Regions from separate parts of the Kluyvera huaxiensis genome, predicted to be linked through region 1. Evidence: riboswitches for the same ligand, from Rfam matches in the RefSeq annotation. Region 1 holds a riboswitch; each other region holds the start of a gene.
The links. A riboswitch is a leader RNA that binds a small molecule or an ion and turns the genes downstream of it on or off. The one in region 1 is predicted to bind thiamine pyrophosphate.
Positions count from the first base shown of each region.

Region 1 (6,745 bases):
CGGTCATCAGCGACTGTGGGAACGGCCAGGGTTGAGAGGTCACGTAGCGTAGATTTTTTACCTTAATGCCGCTTTCTTCCATGACTTCGCGCGCCACCGCCTGCTCCAGCGTCTCGCCGACTTCCACAAAGCCCGCTAACACGGTATGCACACCGTTACGGTGACGAACGTGCTGGGCAAGGAGAATGGAATCATCGCGGCGAATGGCGACAATAATGCAGGGAGCAATTTGCGGGTAGTAGCGTTCGCGGCAGTGACTACAGAGCATCGCCCATTCGGTTTTGCTCGGATGCATGGTGTGGCCACAGTAGCCGCAGAATTTGTGCGAGCGATAAAACTCCGTCAGCTGCACGCCGCGCCCGGCAAGCTGGAACAGGCCGACGTCCTGATCGAGCACCTGGCGCACCGATCCCATATCATGGCGGCGCGATTGTTGAACCAGCCACACCGGGGATCCTTCCCATTCACCAATCTGCAGCGCGCGCTGCCCCACAAGATCGAAATTTACCGCTTCGCCATGTGGTATTTCGCCACCGGGCAACCATAATTTTTGTTCGTGGCTGACTATCCACCAGCCGCGATCCAATTTTTCAATTATACGATCCATATCTCTTGCGCAACCTTTGCTTCACAGGCATGTTATTAACATTATTATTACATTTTGACGTGAGCAGATTTTAATCTTAACGATGCGGGGGTCAACCTATGCTAAACCAGTTAGAGAGCCTGACAGAGCGTGTAAAAGGACACCATAGACTGGTCGACCGCTGGCTGAATATTCGTAAGCACCTGCTCGTGGCTTACTACAATCTGGTTGGCCTTAAGCCTGGCAAAGAATCGTTCATGCGTCTTAACGAAAAAGCGCTCGATGATTTTTGCCAGCGTCTGGTCGACTACCTTTCTGCCGGTCATTTCAGTATTTATGAACGTATTATCCATAAAATGGAAGGCGACAGTCCGCTTTTAAACGCGACGAAGATTTGGCCACAGCTGGACGCCAACACGCAGCTGATTATGGATTTCTACGACTCCACTCTGGAAAACGCCATCGATCAGGATAACTGCTATGAGTTTCAGCAGGCGCTGTCCGACATCGGCGAGGCGCTGGAAGCCCGCTTCCGGCTGGAAGACAAATTGATAATGCTGGCTTTTGAAACGCTCGAGCAGGGTGAATTAAAACGGCCGGCTTGAGATTTGCGGCATTAACGAGTAGTTTACATTCATTACCTCTCATCTGAGGTTACTTCTTGTCGGAGTGCCCAGTGCGCAAGCACGGGCTGAGACCGTTAATTCGGGATCCGCGGAACCTGATCAGGTTAAGACCTGCGAAGGGAACAAGAGTCGTGCCGATTACACAAAATCATTCAAGTTGCATCAAGGCAGCAACTGAGAGAATCCTCAGGAGCTTACTAAAGTAAGTAACTGGGGTGAACGAAGGCAGCCAACGCAGCGGCAGCCTGAATGATAAAGTGTAATCATCTCTTGCTTCATCCGTCGTCTGACAAGCCACTCCTTACTTTTTTTGGAATGAGCTATGTCTGCCACAACTAAACCATCCCGTCGCGAACAGCGCGCCCAGGCCCAACACTTTATCGATACGCTGGAAGGCACCGCTTTCCCGAACTCAAAACGCATTTACATTACCGGCTCGCAGCCGGATATCCGTATTCCCATGCGCGAAATCCAGCTCAGCCCGACGCTGATTGGCGGATCAAAAGACAATCCGCAGTTTGAAGAAAACGAAGCCGTTCCGGTCTACGATACCTCCGGCCCGTATGGCGATCCGGACGTGGCGATTAATGTTCAAAAAGGTCTGGCCAAGCTGCGCCAGCCGTGGATTTCCGCACGTAACGACAGCGAAGAGTTAAACGACCGCAGCTCGGCCTACACCAAAGAGCGCCTGGCCGACGACGGCCTGGATGAACTGCGTTTTACCGGTTTACTGACGCCAAAACGCGCCAAAGCAGGCCAGCGCGTGACTCAGTTGCACTACGCCCGTCAGGGGATTGTTACCCCGGAGATGGAGTTCATTGCCGTGCGCGAAAACATGGGCCGCGAGCGCATCCGCAGCGAGGTGTTACGCCACCAGCATCCGGGGATGAGTTTTGGCGCACGCCTGCCGGAAAACATCACCGCAGAATTTGTCCGCGATGAAGTCGCCGCCGGGCGCGCGATTATTCCTGCCAACATCAACCACCCGGAATCGGAACCGATGATCATCGGCCGTAACTTCCTGGTGAAAGTGAATGCCAACATTGGCAACTCCGCCGTGACCTCTTCGATCGAGGAAGAAGTTGAAAAACTGGTGTGGTCTACGCGCTGGGGTGCGGATACGGTGATGGATCTCTCAACCGGACGCTATATTCACGAAACCCGCGAATGGATCCTGCGGAACAGCCCGGTACCGATCGGTACGGTGCCGATCTATCAGGCGCTGGAGAAGGTGAACGGGATCGCCGAAGATCTCACCTGGGAAGCCTTCCGCGATACCCTGCTGGAGCAGGCCGAACAGGGTGTAGACTACTTCACCATCCACGCGGGCGTGCTGCTACGCTACGTGCCGATGACCGCCAAACGTCTGACCGGCATTGTCTCACGCGGCGGTTCTATCATGGCGAAGTGGTGCCTCTCTCACCACAAAGAGAACTTCCTCTTTGAACACTTCCGCGAAATCTGCGAAATCTGCGCTGCCTACGACGTTTCTCTGTCGCTGGGCGATGGCCTGCGTCCGGGCTCCATTCAGGATGCCAATGACGAAGCGCAATTCTCCGAGCTGCATACGTTGGGCGAGCTGACCAAAATCGCCTGGGAATATGACGTACAGGTGATGATTGAAGGTCCGGGACATGTGCCGATGCAGATGATCCAGCGCAACATGACCGAAGAGCTGGAACACTGCCACGAAGCGCCGTTCTATACCCTCGGGCCGTTGACTACCGATATCGCACCCGGTTACGACCACTTCACCTCCGGTATCGGCGCGGCGATGATTGGCTGGTTCGGCTGTGCGATGCTGTGCTACGTCACGCCAAAAGAACACCTCGGACTGCCGAACAAAGAAGACGTGAAACAAGGGCTGATTACCTACAAGATCGCCGCCCACGCCGCCGATCTGGCCAAAGGCCATCCGGGTGCACAGATCCGCGATAACGCCATGTCGAAAGCGCGCTTCGAATTCCGCTGGGAAGATCAGTTCAACCTGGCGCTCGACCCGTTCACCGCCCGTGCTTACCACGATGAAACGCTGCCGCAGGAGTCAGGCAAAGTTGCCCACTTCTGCTCCATGTGCGGGCCGAAATTCTGCTCGATGAAAATCAGTCAGGAAGTCCGTGACTACGCGGCGGCGCAAACTATTGAGGTTGGGATGGCGGATATGTCAGAAAACTTCCGCGCCAAAGGCGGTGAAATCTACCTCAAAAAAGAGGAGGCGTAATGTACCAGCCTGATTTCCCTACCGTACCGTTTCGCCTCGGGCTTTACCCGGTAGTCGATAGCGTAGAGTGGATTGAACGCCTGTTAGTAGCCGGTGTGCGCACCATTCAGCTACGCATCAAAGATAAGCGCGATGCAGAGGTAGAAGCCGACGTTGTGGCCGCCATTGAACTGGGGCGTCGTTACGACGCCCGCCTGTTCATCAACGATTACTGGCAACTGGCGATAAAGCACAATGCTTACGGCGTGCATCTGGGCCAGGAAGATCTCGAAACGACCGATCTGAAGGCTATCCAGGCAGCAGGGCTACGCCTCGGGGTATCAACTCACGATGATATGGAAATTGACGTAGCGCTGGCCGCCCGTCCGTCCTACATCGCATTGGGCCACGTCTTCCCGACGCAAACCAAGCAGATGCCCTCCGCCCCACAGGGCCTGACGCAGCTGGCGAGCCACATCGAACGACTGGCAGATTACCCGACCGTCGCCATTGGAGGCATCAGTCTTGAGCGCGCCTCGGCGGTGCTGGCGACCGGTGTCGGCAGCATTGCCGTCGTCAGCGCTATCACTCAGGCGGCGGACTGGCGCAGCGCCACCGCGCAGTTGCTTGAATTAGCAGGAGTCGGTGATGAATGACCGCGATTTTATGCGCTACAGCCGCCAGATATTGCTGGGTGATATTGCGATAGAAGGCCAACAAAAGCTGCTCGGTAGCCACGTGTTGATCGTCGGCTTAGGTGGTTTAGGTTGCCCGGCAGCGCTCTATCTCGCCGCAGCGGGCGTCGGCACGCTGATGCTGGCCGACGATGACGATGTTCATCTGAGCAACCTGCAGCGGCAGATCCTGTTTACTACCGACGACGTAGCGCGTCCTAAAGCGCAGGCCACCCAACAAAGATTGTCGCGGCTCAACCCTGATATCGAACTGCTCACGCTACAGCAACGTTTAACCGGCGACGCGCTGCGTCACGCGGTGGCACAAGCGGATGTCGTGCTGGACTGCACCGACAACATGGCGACCCGTCAGGAAATTAACGCCGCCTGCGTGGCGCTGAGTACACCGCTGGTCACCGCCAGCGCAGTAGGTTTTGGCGGCCAGTTGATGGTGCTCACGCCACCGTGGGAACAGGGCTGCTACCGCTGCCTGTGGCCGGACGATATCGAGCCGGAACGCAACTGCCGCACCGCCGGTATTATTGGCCCGGTCGTCGGCATTATGGGGACGTTACAGGCGCTGGAAGCCCTAAAACTCCTCAGCGGCATTGAAACGCCTAGTGGGGAATTGCGCCTGTTTGATGGCAAAACCAGCCAATGGCGTAGCCTCGCGCTGCGTCGTGCCATCGGCTGCCCGGTATGCGGAGGGCAACATGCAGATTCAGTTCAATGACGAATCCCTACAGTGCGCCGAAGGGCAAAGCGTCAACGCGCTGCTGGCCCAGCTTAATCAGCTTAAACCGGGGACCGCGCTGGCGCTGAATCAACGGATCCTGCCGCGCGAGCAGTGGGAACAGCAAATCGTGCAGGAAGGCGACCAGATCCTGCTTTTTCAGGTTATTGCAGGGGGTTGATATGTTACGTATTGCCGACAAGACGTTTGATTCACATCTGTTCACCGGCACGGGAAAATTTGCCACATCACAGCTGATGGTTGACGCCATTCGCGCTTCCGGCAGCCAGTTGGTGACGCTGGCGATGAAACGGGTGGATTTACGTCAGCACAACGATGCCATTCTGGCGCCACTGGTCGAGGCGGGTGTGACGTTGCTGCCCAATACCTCCGGAGCCAAAACCGCAGAAGAGGCCATTTTTGCCGCCCAACTGGCACGTGAAGCGCTAGGTACTCACTGGCTAAAATTGGAAATCCACCCCGATGCCCGCTGGCTGTTGCCGGACCCTATCGAAACGCTGAAAGCCGCCGAGGCACTGGTCAAACAGGGTTTTGTGGTGTTGCCCTACTGCGGCGCCGACCCGGTGCTGTGCAAGCGGCTGGAGGAAGTGGGCTGTGCTGCGGTGATGCCGCTGGGTGCACCCATCGGCTCTAACCAGGGGCTGGAAACGCGGGCGATGCTGGACATCATCATTCAGCAGTCCACGGTGCCGGTGGTGGTGGATGCCGGGATCGGTGTACCGAGCCATGCCACCCAAGCGCTGGAGATGGGGGCCGATGCGGTATTGGTCAACACCGCCATTGCCGTGGCCGACGACCCGGTCATGATGGCTACGGCCTTCCGTCTGGCGGTTGAAGCGGGGCTCCTGGCGCGTCAGGCTGTGCCGGGCAGTCGTAGTGCACAGGCAAGTGCCACCAGCCCGCTCACCGGATTCCTGGAGGCGATATCATGAACACCTTCACCGACCGCTGGCGACAGCTTGAATGGGACGATATCCGTCTGCGTATCAACAGCAAAACCGCCGCCGATGTCGAACGGGCGCTTAACGCCTCTTCGCTTAATCGCGATGACCTGATGGCGCTGCTCTCCCCCGCTGCTACCGGCTATCTCGAGCCGCTGGCACAGCGGGCGCAGAAGCTGACTCACCAGCGTTTTGGTAATACCGTCAGTTTTTACGTACCGCTGTATCTCTCCAACCTGTGCGCCAATGACTGCACCTACTGTGGTTTCTCGATGAGTAACCACATCAAGCGCAAGACGCTGGACGAAGATGACATTGCCCGCGAGTGCGACGCCATTCGGGCGCTGGGGTTTGAACACCTGCTGCTGGTCACCGGCGAGCATCAGGGGAAAGTCGGCATGGACTATTTCCGCCGCCATCTGCCCAATATTCGCCGCCAGTTTGCGTCATTGCATATGGAAGTTCAGCCGCTGGACACCGCAGAGTACGCCGAGCTAAAAACGCTGGGTCTTGACGGAGTGATGGTCTATCAGGAGACCTACCACGAAGGGATGTACGCTCAGCATCACCTGAAAGGCAAAAAACAGGATTTCTTCTGGCGTCTGGATACCCCGGACAGGCTGGGCCAGGCCGGTATCGATAAGATCGGGCTTGGCGCGCTGATTGGTCTTTCGGATAGCTGGCGAGTGGACTGTTTTATGGTTGCCGAACATCTGCTATGGCTGCAGCAGCGCTACTGGCAAAGCCGTTATTCTATCTCGTTTCCACGTTTACGTCCGTGTGCGGGTGGCATCGAACCGGCTTCATTGATGGATGAACGCCAACTGGTGCAGGTGATTTGTGCCTTCCGCTTGTTCTCTCCGGACACCGAGCTGTCGCTCTCAACCCGTGAGTCTCCGTGGTTCCGCGATCACGTGATTCCGCTAGCCATCAACAACGTTAGCGCCTTCTCGAAAACGCAGCC
Region 1 covers NZ_JBEFLV010000031.1:10,657-17,401, forward strand. The annotation lists gene nudC (NAD(+) diphosphatase) at 1-607, opposite strand, end outside; gene rsd (sigma D regulator) at 706-1,191, shown strand; TPP riboswitch at 1,242-1,351, shown strand; gene thiC (phosphomethylpyrimidine synthase ThiC) at 1,535-3,433, shown strand; gene thiE (thiamine phosphate synthase) at 3,433-4,068, shown strand; gene thiF (thiazole biosynthesis adenylyltransferase ThiF) at 4,061-4,819, shown strand; gene thiS (sulfur carrier protein ThiS) at 4,800-5,000, shown strand; gene thiG (thiazole synthase) at 5,002-5,772, shown strand; gene thiH (2-iminoacetate synthase ThiH) at 5,769-6,745, shown strand, end outside.

Region 2 (6,745 bases), on a different contig from region 1:
TTGATATCTGTATTCCTTTGCAGACAACACCGGAAGAATAATGCTTAAACAAAATAATAAATGAGTTTATTCGCAACGCAACGGAGTTAATAATGAAATTCTCTAGGCTTTTTCTGGTGTGCGCACTGGCTGCTACCTCTTTATCTGTTTTAGCGCAGCAGGAAACTACCACGCTTATTTATGGCGGAGAAATTTACAGCGCCGATCCCGGTAATCCCCACCCGCAATCTATTGCCATTAAGGGGAGTAAAATCATCGCTGTCGGTAACTATCATGATGTACTGGCTCAGGTGGGACAGGATGCGACGCACCTGGATCTGAAGGGGAAGTATCTACTACCCGGCCTCATTGATAGCCATGCTCACGTGGCCTATGCCGGATTCCAGACGGTGACGCTGGCTTTCCCGGATGGCATGAAAGATATCACCGCGATTGAGAAATTTGTTGCTGACAATAAAAATAATAGCCAAAGAGATCTCAATGGCGTGCAGTTTTACAGTAATCTCAACCTGGATTACTGGAATAATATTTCTTTGCTGTCCGCAGTATTTAATGCCGATGAATATAAAGATATCCCGGTTGTATTAGCTGGCTCTGATGCGCATACCGGTTGGGCCAATCAGGCTATGCTCCGAAAAGCAAATTTAACGGATGATATGCTGGGCACCGCCGAACCGGGTATTAAAGCAGGAGTCGGATTAACGGCGAGTGGTAAAATTAACGGTTTTGTCGCTGAAGGCGCGTGGGATTATGTACTCAACGCGATTCCCCCTGTGGATGATAATAAAATCGCACAGGGCATCCTCGCTGGGACCCAGGAGATGAATCGCTTTGGTATCACTGCGTGGATGGATCCCATCAGCAATGTCCGTCCGTTGGCACCGGTGTTTAATGCGCATCCCGGGCGTCACGATGAAGGATTATTGCCGGCTTACACGACTCTCGCCGAAAAGGGCAAACTTAATGGCCATGTGACCGCACTGGCACTGGTGAATATCCACTCTACGCCAGCGGCGATTGACGATGTGGTTGCTCTGCGGGATAAATTCTCCCACACGCCGGATGTGCGACTCGGCGGGATCAAGATTTTCCAGGATGGGGTGATTGAGTATCCGGCGCAGACGGCGAAATTGAGCGAAGCTTATCTTAATCGACCGGGTTACAGCGGTGATAACACGCTGGATAAAAGACAATATTGCCAACTGATTGCTAAAGCGGATGCGGAACATTTGATTGCGCACTTTCATGCTATTGGCGACCGTGCCGTATCGGAAGCGCTCGATGGCATAGCCTGCGCTCGTCAGCAAAATGGCGAGAGTGGCGTCATGCACAGCATCACTCATCTGGAAGTGGTGGGCCCGCAAAGTCTACCCCGATTCCAGCAACTGAATGTTGCGGCATCCATGCAACTGTTGTGGGCTGGGAAAGACGTGGCGTCTACAACGTTGATTGACGGCAAAGTACCGGCCCCATTGCTCAAACACCTGTACCCGGCGGGCGATTTATACCGCCATCATGCGCTGATTGCCGGGGCCAGCGATTGGCCCGTCTCCAGCCCAAACCCCTTGCTGGCAATTTATACGGCGGTAACGCGAATGGGTGAAATGGGGGAGTTGCCGCCGGCCAGCGAGAAAATGCATCGCGAAGCCATGCTGCAGGCGTACACCTTGAATGCGGCCAAAGTCATTGGGCGGGACAAAGAGATTGGTTCGATTGAAGCCGGAAAAAGCGCAGACTTTGCGGTATTTGATCGTAATCTGGAAAACGTCAGCATTGAGAAACTGCGGGATGCCAAAGTTGTGTGGACGATGTTTGAAGGTAAACAAGTTTACCCAGCTCAATAAAGGAAAACATTAGCCATGATAATTATCAGGTCTTCATTTGGGGGCCTGATGATTGATCGTGTTTTCTATTTCGGTCTCAAAAGTGTGCGGTACTAAAATAGGGGGATTGACATTGCCAGCCGTATTCTTTTGGTCAGGAATGAACAATAGACTTGCTCTTGAAATAATTTTCGGTTGATTAGCGATGGCGCGGTGTTTGTCGGAGATGGCTGTTATCCGGCTCTTCGCGGATAGTGGCCTTCGATATTTCTTCATTTATCGCCTCCTCTAAATGACTCTTTTCATTGTATAGTGGCCTGAACCTGTACTATCTTTAACCATGAGTGCAGGGCGTAGTAGCGCTAATGGGCGACAGATAACTATCGTAAACATAGTTGTACTTATTCTTATATTCAGGCCATTAATTTCTCTATGGAATCGAATTCTCACGCGCCGTTGAGCAGTTTTATCGATCTCATGCTGGATGCTGTTTTTGCCGTTGATGCTCATGCCAATATCGTTTTTGCGAGTGCGTCATGCGAACGTATTTTTGGCTATACGCCGAAAGAAATGATTGGCAAAAACATGTTTGACATGATGCTACCGGAAGATCGGGAAATAACCCGAAACTCGGTGGTGGCCGTCATGTCGGGTAATCCTCAGTTTCATTTTGAGAACCGTTACGTTCATAAGCATGGGCACGTGGTGAATATCATGTGGTCTGCACGTTGGTCAGAGGCCGATCAGTTGCGTATCGGCGTGGCTCGCGATGTCACCGAGCGTAAACGATCCGAATCATTACAGTCCGCGCTTTATTCCATTTCCGAAGCTGCGCATACCGCTGAGGATTTACTCAAGCTATTCCAGCGTATTCATGAGATTGTCGGCACGCTGCTGCCCGCCGATAACTTTTCGGTCACGCTCTACGACGATGAAACGGCTCAACTGAGCTTCCCCTATCACGTGGATGAGTTTCTGGAGACACCCGATCCTTTCACCTTGATCCCCGGAACGTTGTATGCCGAGGTGATTCATACCGGCCAACCGCTGCTGCTCACGCCAGAGACCACGGCTGCTCGCCTGGAAGAACTGCACATCTCCTTTGGTATGAATCCGCTATGCTGGCTGGGCGTTCCGCTTAAGTCGCATAAAGGCACGATTGGTGTCCTGATGGTCAAAAGCTACCCGGGCGGGGTGTGCTACAACGAGCGGGATCAGGAGCTACTGCAATTTGTGTCGACACAAATCGCGACGGTCATTGAGCGTCAGCAGATGCAGGCTCGGTTGCAGCATATGGCGCAGTACGATCAACTCACCGATCTGCCAAACCGTAGCTTATTGCACGACCGCCTGAAATCCGCGCTTTCGACCGCTCGCGGCGAGCACGGTCAATTATCCTTGCTGTACATTGATCTCGACAAATTTAAACAGGTCAACGATACGCTGGGTCATGGTATTGGGGATCTGCTGCTGCAAGAGACCGCCTTGCGTCTCAAATCTTGTGTGCGCGAATCGGATACCGTTGCCCGTGTCGGTGGCGATGAGTTTGTGATTTTGATTCAGGGGACGTTACTACCCCAATTTTCGGCCCTGGTGGCGGAAAAGATTGCCGATGCCTTCAATGCGCCATTTATTCTTGATGGCCACCGTTTGACCATCATGCCCAGCATCGGGATCGCACTTTATCCGCAACACGGTAGCGACGAGCGCCAGCTTGTCGAATATGCCGACAAAGCTATGTATTTAGCCAAAAATGGCAAGCGGTAATCGATGGTTTATCAGCGGCACCGGTAGCCTTTAGCGCTTGTCTGCCGGGCTTGCTGCTGGCATTATCCTCATTACGATTAACGGAAGGTTAATCGTAATCAATTGATTTTGATTTGAATGACTCGGGGTGCCCCATCAATGATGGGCTGAGAAATACCCGTACCACCTGATCTGGATAATGCCAGCGTAGGGAAGTCAGAGACCGACTGGTCATTGCTTCTTCGCGTTATGGCAGGAGCAAACCATGCAAGCCGACCTGCTTAGTCCCGCGCAACGAATCCGCGTTGCACACCTTCTTCATCAACACGCCCCCCTTGTCCACTGTATGACCAATGACGTCGTGCAGACCTTTACTGCCAACGTGCTGTTAGCGCTGGGCGCATCGCCCGCTATGGTGATTGATGCCGGTGAGGCCGCGCAGTTTTCCGCCATTGCCAGCTCGCTGTTGGTAAACGTGGGAACCTTAACCCAGCCGCGCGCGCAGGCGATGCGGGCAGCCGTTGAAAGCGCCAATCGTAGCGCTACGCCGTGGGCGCTCGATCCAGTAGCGGTCGGGGCGTTGAGTCTGCGCAGCGATTTTTGCCGCGAGCTATTGCTTTTGCATCCGGCGGCCATTCGCGGCAACGCTTCGGAAATCATGGCCCTGGCAGGGCTGAGTTCCGGCGGACGCGGTGTGGATACCACCGATACCGCCGCCGCCGCGCTTCCCGTCGCACAGTCTCTGGCGCGAGAAAGCGGGGCGATTGTGGTCGTGACGGGGGAAGTTGATTACATCACCGATGGTCAGCGCACGCTGGCAGCCCAGGGCGGCGATCCGCTAATGACGCGAGTTGTCGGCACAGGTTGCGCGCTGTCGGCGGTGGTTGCGGCATGCTGCGCCTTGCCGGGCGACCGGCTGGAAAACGTTGCTGGCGCCTGCGCGCTGATGAAATACGCCGGACAACAGGCGGCGAACGGCCGTGGGCCGGGGAGCTTTGTTCCCGCGTTCCTTGATGCGCTGTATGCCATAAATGAGGAGACAGCCGTATGAAACGGATTAATGCATTGACCATTGCCGGAACCGATCCCAGCGGCGGCGCGGGCATTCAGGCGGATCTGAAAACCTTCTCCGCGCTGGGCGCATACGGCTGTTCGGTAGTCACCGCGCTGGTGGCACAGAATACGCGCGGCGTGCAGTCGGTCTACCGTATTGAGCCCGATTTTGTTGCCGCCCAGCTCGACTCGGTATTCAGCGATGTGCGCATCGATACCACCAAAATCGGCATGCTGGCGGAGACCGATATCGTTGAGGCGGTAGCCGAGCGACTGGCGCGCTATCGCATTCAAAATGTGGTGCTGGATACGGTCATGCTGGCAAAAAGCGGCGACCCGCTTCTGTCTTCCTCGGCGGTGGAAACCCTGCGGCAGCGCCTGCTGCCACAGGTGTCGCTGATTACGCCAAACCTGCCGGAAGCGGCGGCATTGTTGGATGCGCCGCATGCGCGCAACGAACGCGAAATGCTCGAACAGGGGCGCGCGCTGCGGGCAATGGGCTGTGACGCGGTGCTGATGAAAGGCGGTCATCTGGACGACGCGCAAAGCCCGGACTGGCTGTTTACCGCTGAGGGCGAGATGCGCTTCACCGCGCAGCGAGTGGCAACTAAGAACACCCACGGCACCGGCTGCACGCTGTCGGCGGCGCTGGCGGCGTTAAGGCCACGGCATAATAGCTGGCAAGAGACGGTGCCGGTGGCCAAAGCCTGGCTGTCGCAGGCTCTGGCGCAGGCCGACTCGCTAGAGGTAGGCGAAGGTATTGGTCCGGTACACCATTTCCACGAGTGGTGGTAGTTTTCGCGCCGTTCGCCACCTATACTGGCTCAGGACTTATTGCCAGGAAATGATAAATGGAACAAGCGCATACCCGGCTAATCACGCAACTTAATGAGCGTATCGCAGCGGCGGATAACACGCCGCTGTATCTTAAATTTGCCGAAACGGTGAAGAATGCGGTGCGCAGCGGTGTGCTGGAGCATGGCAATATTCTGCCCGGCGAGCGTGATTTGAGCCAGCTGACGGGAGTGTCCCGCATTACCGTGCGTAAAGCGATGCAGACGCTGGAAGACGAGGGTGTGGTCACGCGTGCTCGTGGTTATGGAACGCAAATCAATAATATTTTTGAATATTCATTGAAAGAGGCGCGCGGTTTTTCCCAGCAGGTGGTGCTGCGCGGCAAAAAGCCGAATACCTTATGGGTGAACAAACGGATTGTTGCCTGTCCGGATGACGTCGCAACGCAGTTAGTGGTTGAGCCGCGTAGTGACGTCTTTTTGCTTAAGCGCATTCGCTATGTGGATGATGAAGCGGTCTCCATTGAAGAGTCCTGGGTGCCAGCACACTTAATTGATGACGCGGACGCAATTGGCGTGTCCCTTTATGACTATTTCCGCAGTCGGCATATTTTCCCTCAGAGAACGCGCTCCCGCGTCAGCGCGCGGATGCCGGATACCGAATTTCAGTCGCACATTAAGATGGATGAAAAAATACCGGTGTTGGTGATTAAACAGGTGGCGCTTGACCAACAGCAGCGGCCGATTGAGTACAGCATCAGCCACTGCCGCAGTGATTTATATGTCTTTGTGTGTGAGGAGTAATTCTTCGCGTGTCGGGCTACAGTCGCCGCCACGATGACCGACAACCCACGATGCGACGGCATTACCCAGCAGCACGGATTCACCCAGCGTCCAGCCGGACGCTAATCCAGCGAGCGTGCCCCCGGCGTGGCTGTCTCCGGCCCCGATGGTATCGACAACGTTGGTGGGAAACGGCGCGGCCAACCCCTGTTCCTGCTGGCTGAAATACCACGCGCCATCTTTATCGTGACGCACAATCAGCGGCGCGTTGAATTTCTCTATCCAGGCGTGGCCTAACGCCTGCGTTTTCGCGCTGAGATTGAATCTCTCAGCGGCAATCTCCGCCTCCTGGCGATTAAGCGAAACGATCGGCTTGCAGACCATGATCCGGTCCATCAGTCGCGCGGGGATATCTGCGATACGAGGGCCAAAGTCGATGAATGGCGTGACATCCGGCAGCCCTTCCAGCCAGTTCACCAGCAGTTCGCCGCAGGGTGACGATAACTGATAGCCGGAAAGTGACACCAGGCTGCCGGGTGCCACGGT
Region 2 covers NZ_JBEFLV010000006.1:183,694-190,438, reverse strand. The annotation lists gene ABOC97_RS08790 (AraC family transcriptional regulator) at 1-41, shown strand, start outside; gene ABOC97_RS08785 (amidohydrolase) at 93-1,844, shown strand; gene ABOC97_RS08780 (hypothetical protein) at 1,878-2,099, opposite strand; gene ABOC97_RS08775 (sensor domain-containing protein) at 2,256-3,590, shown strand; TPP riboswitch at 3,704-3,800, shown strand; gene thiM (hydroxyethylthiazole kinase) at 3,835-4,620, shown strand; gene thiD (bifunctional hydroxymethylpyrimidine kinase/phosphomethylpyrimidine kinase) at 4,617-5,417, shown strand; gene ABOC97_RS08760 (GntR family transcriptional regulator) at 5,474-6,220, shown strand; gene ABOC97_RS08755 (PfkB family carbohydrate kinase) at 6,194-6,745, opposite strand, start outside.
Region 2: it holds a riboswitch for thiamine pyrophosphate, as region 1 does, so the genes downstream of both, thiM (hydroxyethylthiazole kinase) here and thiC (phosphomethylpyrimidine synthase ThiC) in region 1, are expected to answer to the same signal.

Region 3 (6,745 bases), on a different contig from region 1:
CTCTGGATGCCGCGAACGTCGATACCGATGCGATTATCCCGAAACAGTTTTTGCAGAAAGTCACCCGTACCGGCTTTGGTGCGCACCTGTTTAACGATTGGCGTTTCCTCGACGATAAAGGCGAGCAGCCAAACCCTGAATTCGTGCTGAACTTCCCTGAGTACAAAGGCGCTTCCATTCTGCTGGCACGTGAAAACTTCGGCTGCGGTTCCTCACGGGAACACGCGCCGTGGGCGCTGACCGACTACGGTTTTAAAGTGGTGATTGCCCCAAGTTTTGCCGACATCTTCTATGGCAACAGCTTTAACAACCAGCTGCTGCCGGTGACGTTGAGCGATGCGCAGGTCGATGAACTGTTTGCCCTGGTGAAGGCAAACCCAGGTATTAAATTTGAAGTGGATCTGGAAGCGCAGATAGTGAAAGCGGGCGATAAGTCTTATAGCTTTAAAATCGACGACTTCCGCCGCCACTGCATGATTAATGGCCTCGATAGCATCGGCCTGACGCTGCAGCACGAAGATTCCATTTCTGCTTATGAGAATAAACAGCCGGCGTTTATGCGTTAACCCCTCATATGCCGGATGCCCTGCGCATCCGGCATTATCATCTCACACGTCCTTCACCCGACAGGTCATTACCAGCGTCACCAGCGATATCCCCGCGATCATCCAGTACACCGAAAAGTGGCCGAAGCTTTGCGCCAGCGCGCCTTGCACAATACCGGCAAGGATCACTCCGGTTGAAATACTATTGGTAAACAGCGTGGTCGCCGCCCCTGCACGTCCCGGCATCAAATCCTGGAACCACAGCATACCAATCCCGGCGACGATACCGATAAACACGGCGTTGAATAGCTGCAATACCAGCAGCGACGTGTGGCTGTGGAAAAAGATAAGCCCCACATAGAACAGAACCCCCGCCGCGACCGCCGTGACCATCATCCGCCGCTTGCCAAAGCGCTTCACGTAGTAGCCCGCAAGGATCATTGCCGGAATTTCTAATCCGGCGGCGGTGCCCATCAGGATCCCCGCCAGACTATCAGGTAGCCCGAGATCGCTGCTGATCCACAGCGGCATATCGATGATATACATGGTGTTGCAGGTCCACATCAACGTCGAGGCGATAAACAGCATGCGGACGTTGCTATCTTTCCAGCCGCTGACCGGATTCTGCTCCGCGTCAGCGGGTTGCTCGACTCGCGCCACCGAAGGCAACGTCAGGGCAATCAGGGCGAGGCTCACGGCAAAAATGCCGGCGGCGATAGAGAACATAGTGGTAAAGCCGTAGTTCAGCGCCAGCATAAAGGCCAGCGGCGGGCCAATGACCCACGCCAGCGAGAGCTGCGCACGCATCACCGAGCTGAACATCACCACTTCACGCGCCGAACTGTCGGCATATTCGCGCGCCAGCGCAAACAGCTGCGGCATGGCGGCGTTGGCAATCGAGGCCAGCAGCACACCGCAGGTAATCAGCGTCAGATAATGGCGATTGAAGGCGAACAATAGCGCGTTGCCTACCGCCATCAGACAGCAGAACATGATGAGCTTACGCCTGTCTCCCCGGCTATCGGATCGCTTTGCCAGCGCAAGGCTAACCACGATCCCGGCGACCGCGTTGACGGTGTAGAACAGGCCAACCCAGAACGGCTGCACGCCGACCTCACGGCTGAGATACAGGCTCAACGTCGGCGCCTGCAGCGCTCCCGCAATCCCCATCATAAACGCCACCATCATAAAGGCGGCATACACACCGTTGAGACGTCGTCCCATCGTCATTAACCAGAGCATCAGAAATCCTTTGTGCACACGAAAGAATAAAAAAAAGCCAGCAGATGATACCTGCTGGCAAATACTCAGTCACACATGATTAGGCGAATTAATGCTCAGAGGTCGGGTTCGTAACTTCCCATTGCATCAGAGCGTTCAGCACTTCAAGCCGCTGCGCGGTTGCCTGACGGGCCAGCCAGGAAACATTTTTGGTAGCAGAAAAATAACGCTGGTAGAACTGATACATAGTGACCTCCTCATCTACCCTATGGATTTCGAGTTGCTGGAAAACCGCAAGCCTGTTAGCCCCCATTCACATACCACGATGTGGTCGGGACGAGCAGGCGCAGCCAATGTATCTGCAACTTGAAAGACGACGGGTAGACACCTCCTCGCTTCATCGAAAGCTATTATTGGCTTAATATAGGGATTAATAAATTGCTGAGTTTTTAGCGGGAGTTCCTCTTTTATGCCTTCAGGTCGACTGCAACAACAATTCATCCGCTTATGGCAGTGCTGCGAAGGGAAATCGCAGGAAACCACGCTGAATAATCTGGCCGAACTGCTGAGCTGTTCCCGCCGCCATATGCGTACCTTATTGAACACGATGGAGGCGCGCGGCTGGCTCACCTGGGAGGCGGAAGTCGGGCGCGGCAAGCGCTCCAGGCTCACCTTCCTCTACACCGGGCTGGCATTGCAGCAGCAACGCGCGGAGGATCTGCTGGAGCAAGACCGGATCGATCAGCTGGTACAACTGGTTGGCGATAAAGCGGCGGTACGCCAGATGCTGGTGTCGCATTTAGGCCGCAGTTTCCGTCAGGGGCGGCATATCTTACGCGTGCTTTACTACCGCCCGATGCACAATTTACTGCCCGGAACGGCACTACGACGCTCGGAAACCCACATTGCACGGCAAATATTTAGCGCGTTGACCCGGGTAAATGAGGCAAATGGGGAACTGGAAGCCGATATTGCGCACCATTGGCAGGCTATTTCCTCATTACACTGGCGGTTTTATTTGCGTCCTGGCATTCATTTCCATCACGGACGCGAACTGGAGATGGACGACGTCATCGCTTCGCTGCACCGCAGCATGACGCTGCCGCTGTTCTCCAATATTGCGCGCATCGACTCCCCGACCGCGTGGACGCTGGATGTGCATCTGCATGAGCCCGACCGCTGGCTGCCTTTGTTGTTAGGCCAGGTATCGGCAATGATCCTGCCGCGCGAGTGGCAATCGCTGCCCGATTTCTCCCGCATACCGGTCGGTACCGGCCCGTATGCAGTGGCACGCAACAACCTGAACCAGCTTAAGATCCACGCCTTTGATGACTACTTTGGCTTCCGTGCTTTAATTGATGAAGTTAACGTCTGGGTGCTACCGGAAATTGGGGAAGAGAATAACTGCGGTCTGACGCTCCAGGGCACCACGCAGAGCGAAAAAGCGATCGAGAGCCGGCTGGAAGAAGGCTGCTACTACCTGTTATTCGATGCCCGCAGCCCACGTGGTAGCAATCCGGCGGTGCGTCAGTGGCTGAGCCACATATTTCACCCCAACAATCTTCTCTACCACGCGGGCGATCAGCACCAAAGCCACTGGTTTCCAGCCTATGGACTGCTGCCGCGCTGGCACCATGCGCGCAGTCAAGCCTGCGAGAAACCGGCCGGACTGGAGTCAGTCACCCTGACCTATTACCGGGAGCACGTCGAACACAAAATCATCGGCCTCATCATGCAGCAGCTGCTGGCGGAACATCAGGTCACGCTGAACATTCAGGAAGTGGAATACGACGAATGGCATCGGGGCGAGGTGGTGAGCGATATCTGGCTTAACAGCGCCAACTTCACCTTGCCGCTGGATTTCTCGTTATTTGCCTATCTGTATGAAGTACCGCTAATTCGCCACTGCATTCCCATCGACTGGGAGCAGGATGCGGCGCGCTGGCGGGCGGACGATCTCCCGCAGGCCGACTGGTGCCAGCAATTGCTGGCAAATCAGTGCGTAGTACCGCTAATTCACCACTGGCTGATGATCCAGGGGCAGCGCAGTATGCGCGGCGTGCGCATGAACACTTTAGGCTGGTTTGACTTTAAGTCGGCCTGGTTTGCTCCCCCGGATCCGTAGAACCGGATAGGATCGCGCTTAAGGCTTTTGATTTATTCACGTAATCATTACAATGTGCCGTTCTCAACGGGGTGCTAAAAAAGCATACACGAAATCATTTGAGTTGCATCAAGGCGGCGAACGAGTGCTGCCAGCAGCTCGAAGGATGAAGTGTATGGGCTGAGATAATACCCGTCGAACCTGATCCGGATAATCCCGGCGAAGGGATTTGAGGCTCACTCAAAATCCTTTGCCACCAATATACTAAAGGTGCAAAGTGTTCAAAAAATTACTCCCCCTGCTGGTGCTGGTTGCCGCTCCGGCCTTCGCTAAACCGGTCCTGACGGTTTATACCTATGACTCCTTTGCTGCCGATTGGGGCCCGGGTCCTGCGGTGAAAAAAGCCTTTGAAGCCGACTGTAACTGCGAACTGAAGTTCGTGGCGCTGGAAGATGGCGTGTCGCTGCTGAACCGTCTGCGAATGGAAGGCAAAAACAGCAAGGCCGACGTGGTGTTAGGGCTGGACAATAACCTGCTGCAGGCCGCTACCGACACCAAACTGTTTGCCAAAAGCAACGTTCCTGCCAGCGCGGTGAGCGTCCCGGGCGGCTGGACTAACGACACCTTCGTGCCGTTCGATTACGGCTACTTCGCCTTCGTCTACGATAAAAACAAGCTGAAAAACCCGCCTAAGAGCCTGAAAGAGCTGGTTGAAAGCGACCAGAAATGGCGCGTGATTTATCAGGACCCGCGCACCAGCACGCCGGGCTTAGGCCTGCTGCTGTGGATGCAAAAAGTCTACGGTGACAAAGCGCCGGAAGCCTGGCAGAAACTGGCAGCCAAAACCGTCACCGTCACCAAAGGCTGGAGCGAAGCCTACGGTCTGTTCCTGAAAGGGGAAAGCGACCTGGTGCTGAGCTACACCACCTCTCCGGCGTATCACATTATCGAAGAGAAGAAAGATAACTACGCGGCAGCGGCCTTTACCGAAGGACATTATCTGCAGGTGGAAGTGGCCGCGAAAACCGCCGCCAGCAAACAGCAGAAACTGGCAGACGAGTTCCTGAACTTTATGGTCTCCCCGGCGTTCCAGAACGCCATCCCGACCGGCAACTGGATGTATCCGGTTACCCAAGTCACGCTGCCCGAAGGCTTTAACAGCCTGGTGAAACCACAAACCGCGCTGGAGTTCACCCCGCAGCAGGTTGCAACCGAACGTCAAAACTGGATTAACGCATGGCTTCGCGCAGCCAGCCGCTAATTCCACGCTGGCTGTACCCAGGGCTCACGGCCACCGCGTTGATGGTGGCCGTCGCCCTGGCGGCGTTTCTAGCGCTGTGGCTCAACGCGCCAGAATTTTCGTGGTCGGCGCTGCTCAGTGATAGCTATCTCTGGCACGTGGTGCGCCTCTCCTTCTGGCAGGCGTTTCTTTCGGCGCTGCTGTCGGTTATCCCAGCCATTTTCCTCGCGCGGGCGCTGTATCGACGCCGCTTCCCAGGCCGACAGCTATTGCTGCGGTTGTGCGCGATGACGCTGATCCTACCGGTACTGGTTGCCGTGTTCGGCATTCTCAGCGTTTACGGGCGCCAGGGTTGGCTGGCGCAGCTTTACGCGTGGCTCGGCTGGCAGTGGAATTTCTCGCCCTACGGCCTACAGGGCATCCTACTGGCGCACGTGTTCTTTAATATGCCGATGGCAACCCGTCTGCTGCTGCAAGCCCTGGAGCAAATTCCCGGCGAGCAGCGTCAGCTTGCCGCCCAGCTAGGCATGCGCGGCTATCCGTTCTTTCGTTACGTCGAATGGCCGTGGATGCGGCGGCAAATTCTGCCCATCGCCACCCTGATTTTTATGCTCTGCTTCGCCAGCTTCGCCACCGTGCTGTCGCTGGGCGGCGGGCCTTCCGCCACCACCATTGAGCTAGCCATTTATCAGGCGCTGAACTTCGATTACGACCCCGCGCGCGCGGCGATGCTGGCGATCATTCAAATGACCTGCTGTCTGGCGCTGGTGCTGTTAAGCCAGCGCTTAAGCCGCGCCATTGCCGTCGGTAATACGCAGGTCCACGGCTGGCGCGATCCCGATGACCGCTGGCACAGTCGGATTAGCGACGCGCTGCTGATTTTTGTCACGCTGTTACTGCTGCTGCCACCGCTGCTGGCGGTGGTGTTTGACGGCATCAACGCCAGCCTGTGGCAGGTGCTACAACAGCCGATTTTATGGCAAGCCATTGGCACCTCGCTGCGTATCGCCCTCGCCGCTGGCGTGCTGTGCGTAATCCTCACCATGATGCTACTGTGGAGCAGCCGCGAACTGCGGGCGCGCAATCGACCGCTGGCCGGGCAGGCGATGGAGCTAAGCGGGATGTTGATTCTGGCGATGCCGGGGATCGTGCTGGCCACCGGCTTCTTTCTGCTGCTGAACAATACCGTTGGCCTGCCGGAATCTGCCGACGGCATCGTGATTTTCACCAACGCGCTGATGGCGGTGCCTTACGCCATCAAAGTGCTGGAAACCCCGATGCGCGACATTACCGCCCGCTACACGATTCTGTGCGAATCGCTGGGACTGGCGGGTTTTAACCGGCTACGCGTGGTCGAACTGCGGGCGCTGAAGCGGCCGCTGGCGCTGGCGCTGGCATTCGCCTGCGTCCTGTCGATTGGTGATTTCGGCGTCGTGGCGCTGTTCGGCAACGAGAATTTCCGCACGCTACCGTTCTATCTCTACCAGCAAATTGGCGCCTATCGCAGCCAGGACGGTGCGGTGACCGCGCTGATTCTGCTGCTGCTGTGCTTTGCCCTGTTTACCGTTATTGAAAAATTACCCGGACGCCATGCTAAAACTCAATGATGTCACCTGGCTGTATCAGCACCTGCCA
Region 3 covers NZ_JBEFLV010000007.1:148,060-154,804, forward strand. The annotation lists gene leuD (3-isopropylmalate dehydratase small subunit) at 1-566, shown strand, start outside; gene ABOC97_RS09675 (sugar efflux transporter) at 609-1,787, opposite strand; gene sgrT (glucose uptake inhibitor SgrT) at 1,876-2,013, opposite strand; gene sgrR (HTH-type transcriptional regulator SgrR) at 2,236-3,891, shown strand; TPP riboswitch at 3,949-4,116, shown strand; gene thiB (thiamine ABC transporter substrate binding subunit) at 4,148-5,131, shown strand; gene thiP (thiamine/thiamine pyrophosphate ABC transporter permease ThiP) at 5,107-6,717, shown strand; gene thiQ (thiamine ABC transporter ATP-binding protein ThiQ) at 6,701-6,745, shown strand, end outside.
Region 3: it holds a riboswitch for thiamine pyrophosphate, as region 1 does, so the genes downstream of both, thiB (thiamine ABC transporter substrate binding subunit) here and thiC (phosphomethylpyrimidine synthase ThiC) in region 1, are expected to answer to the same signal.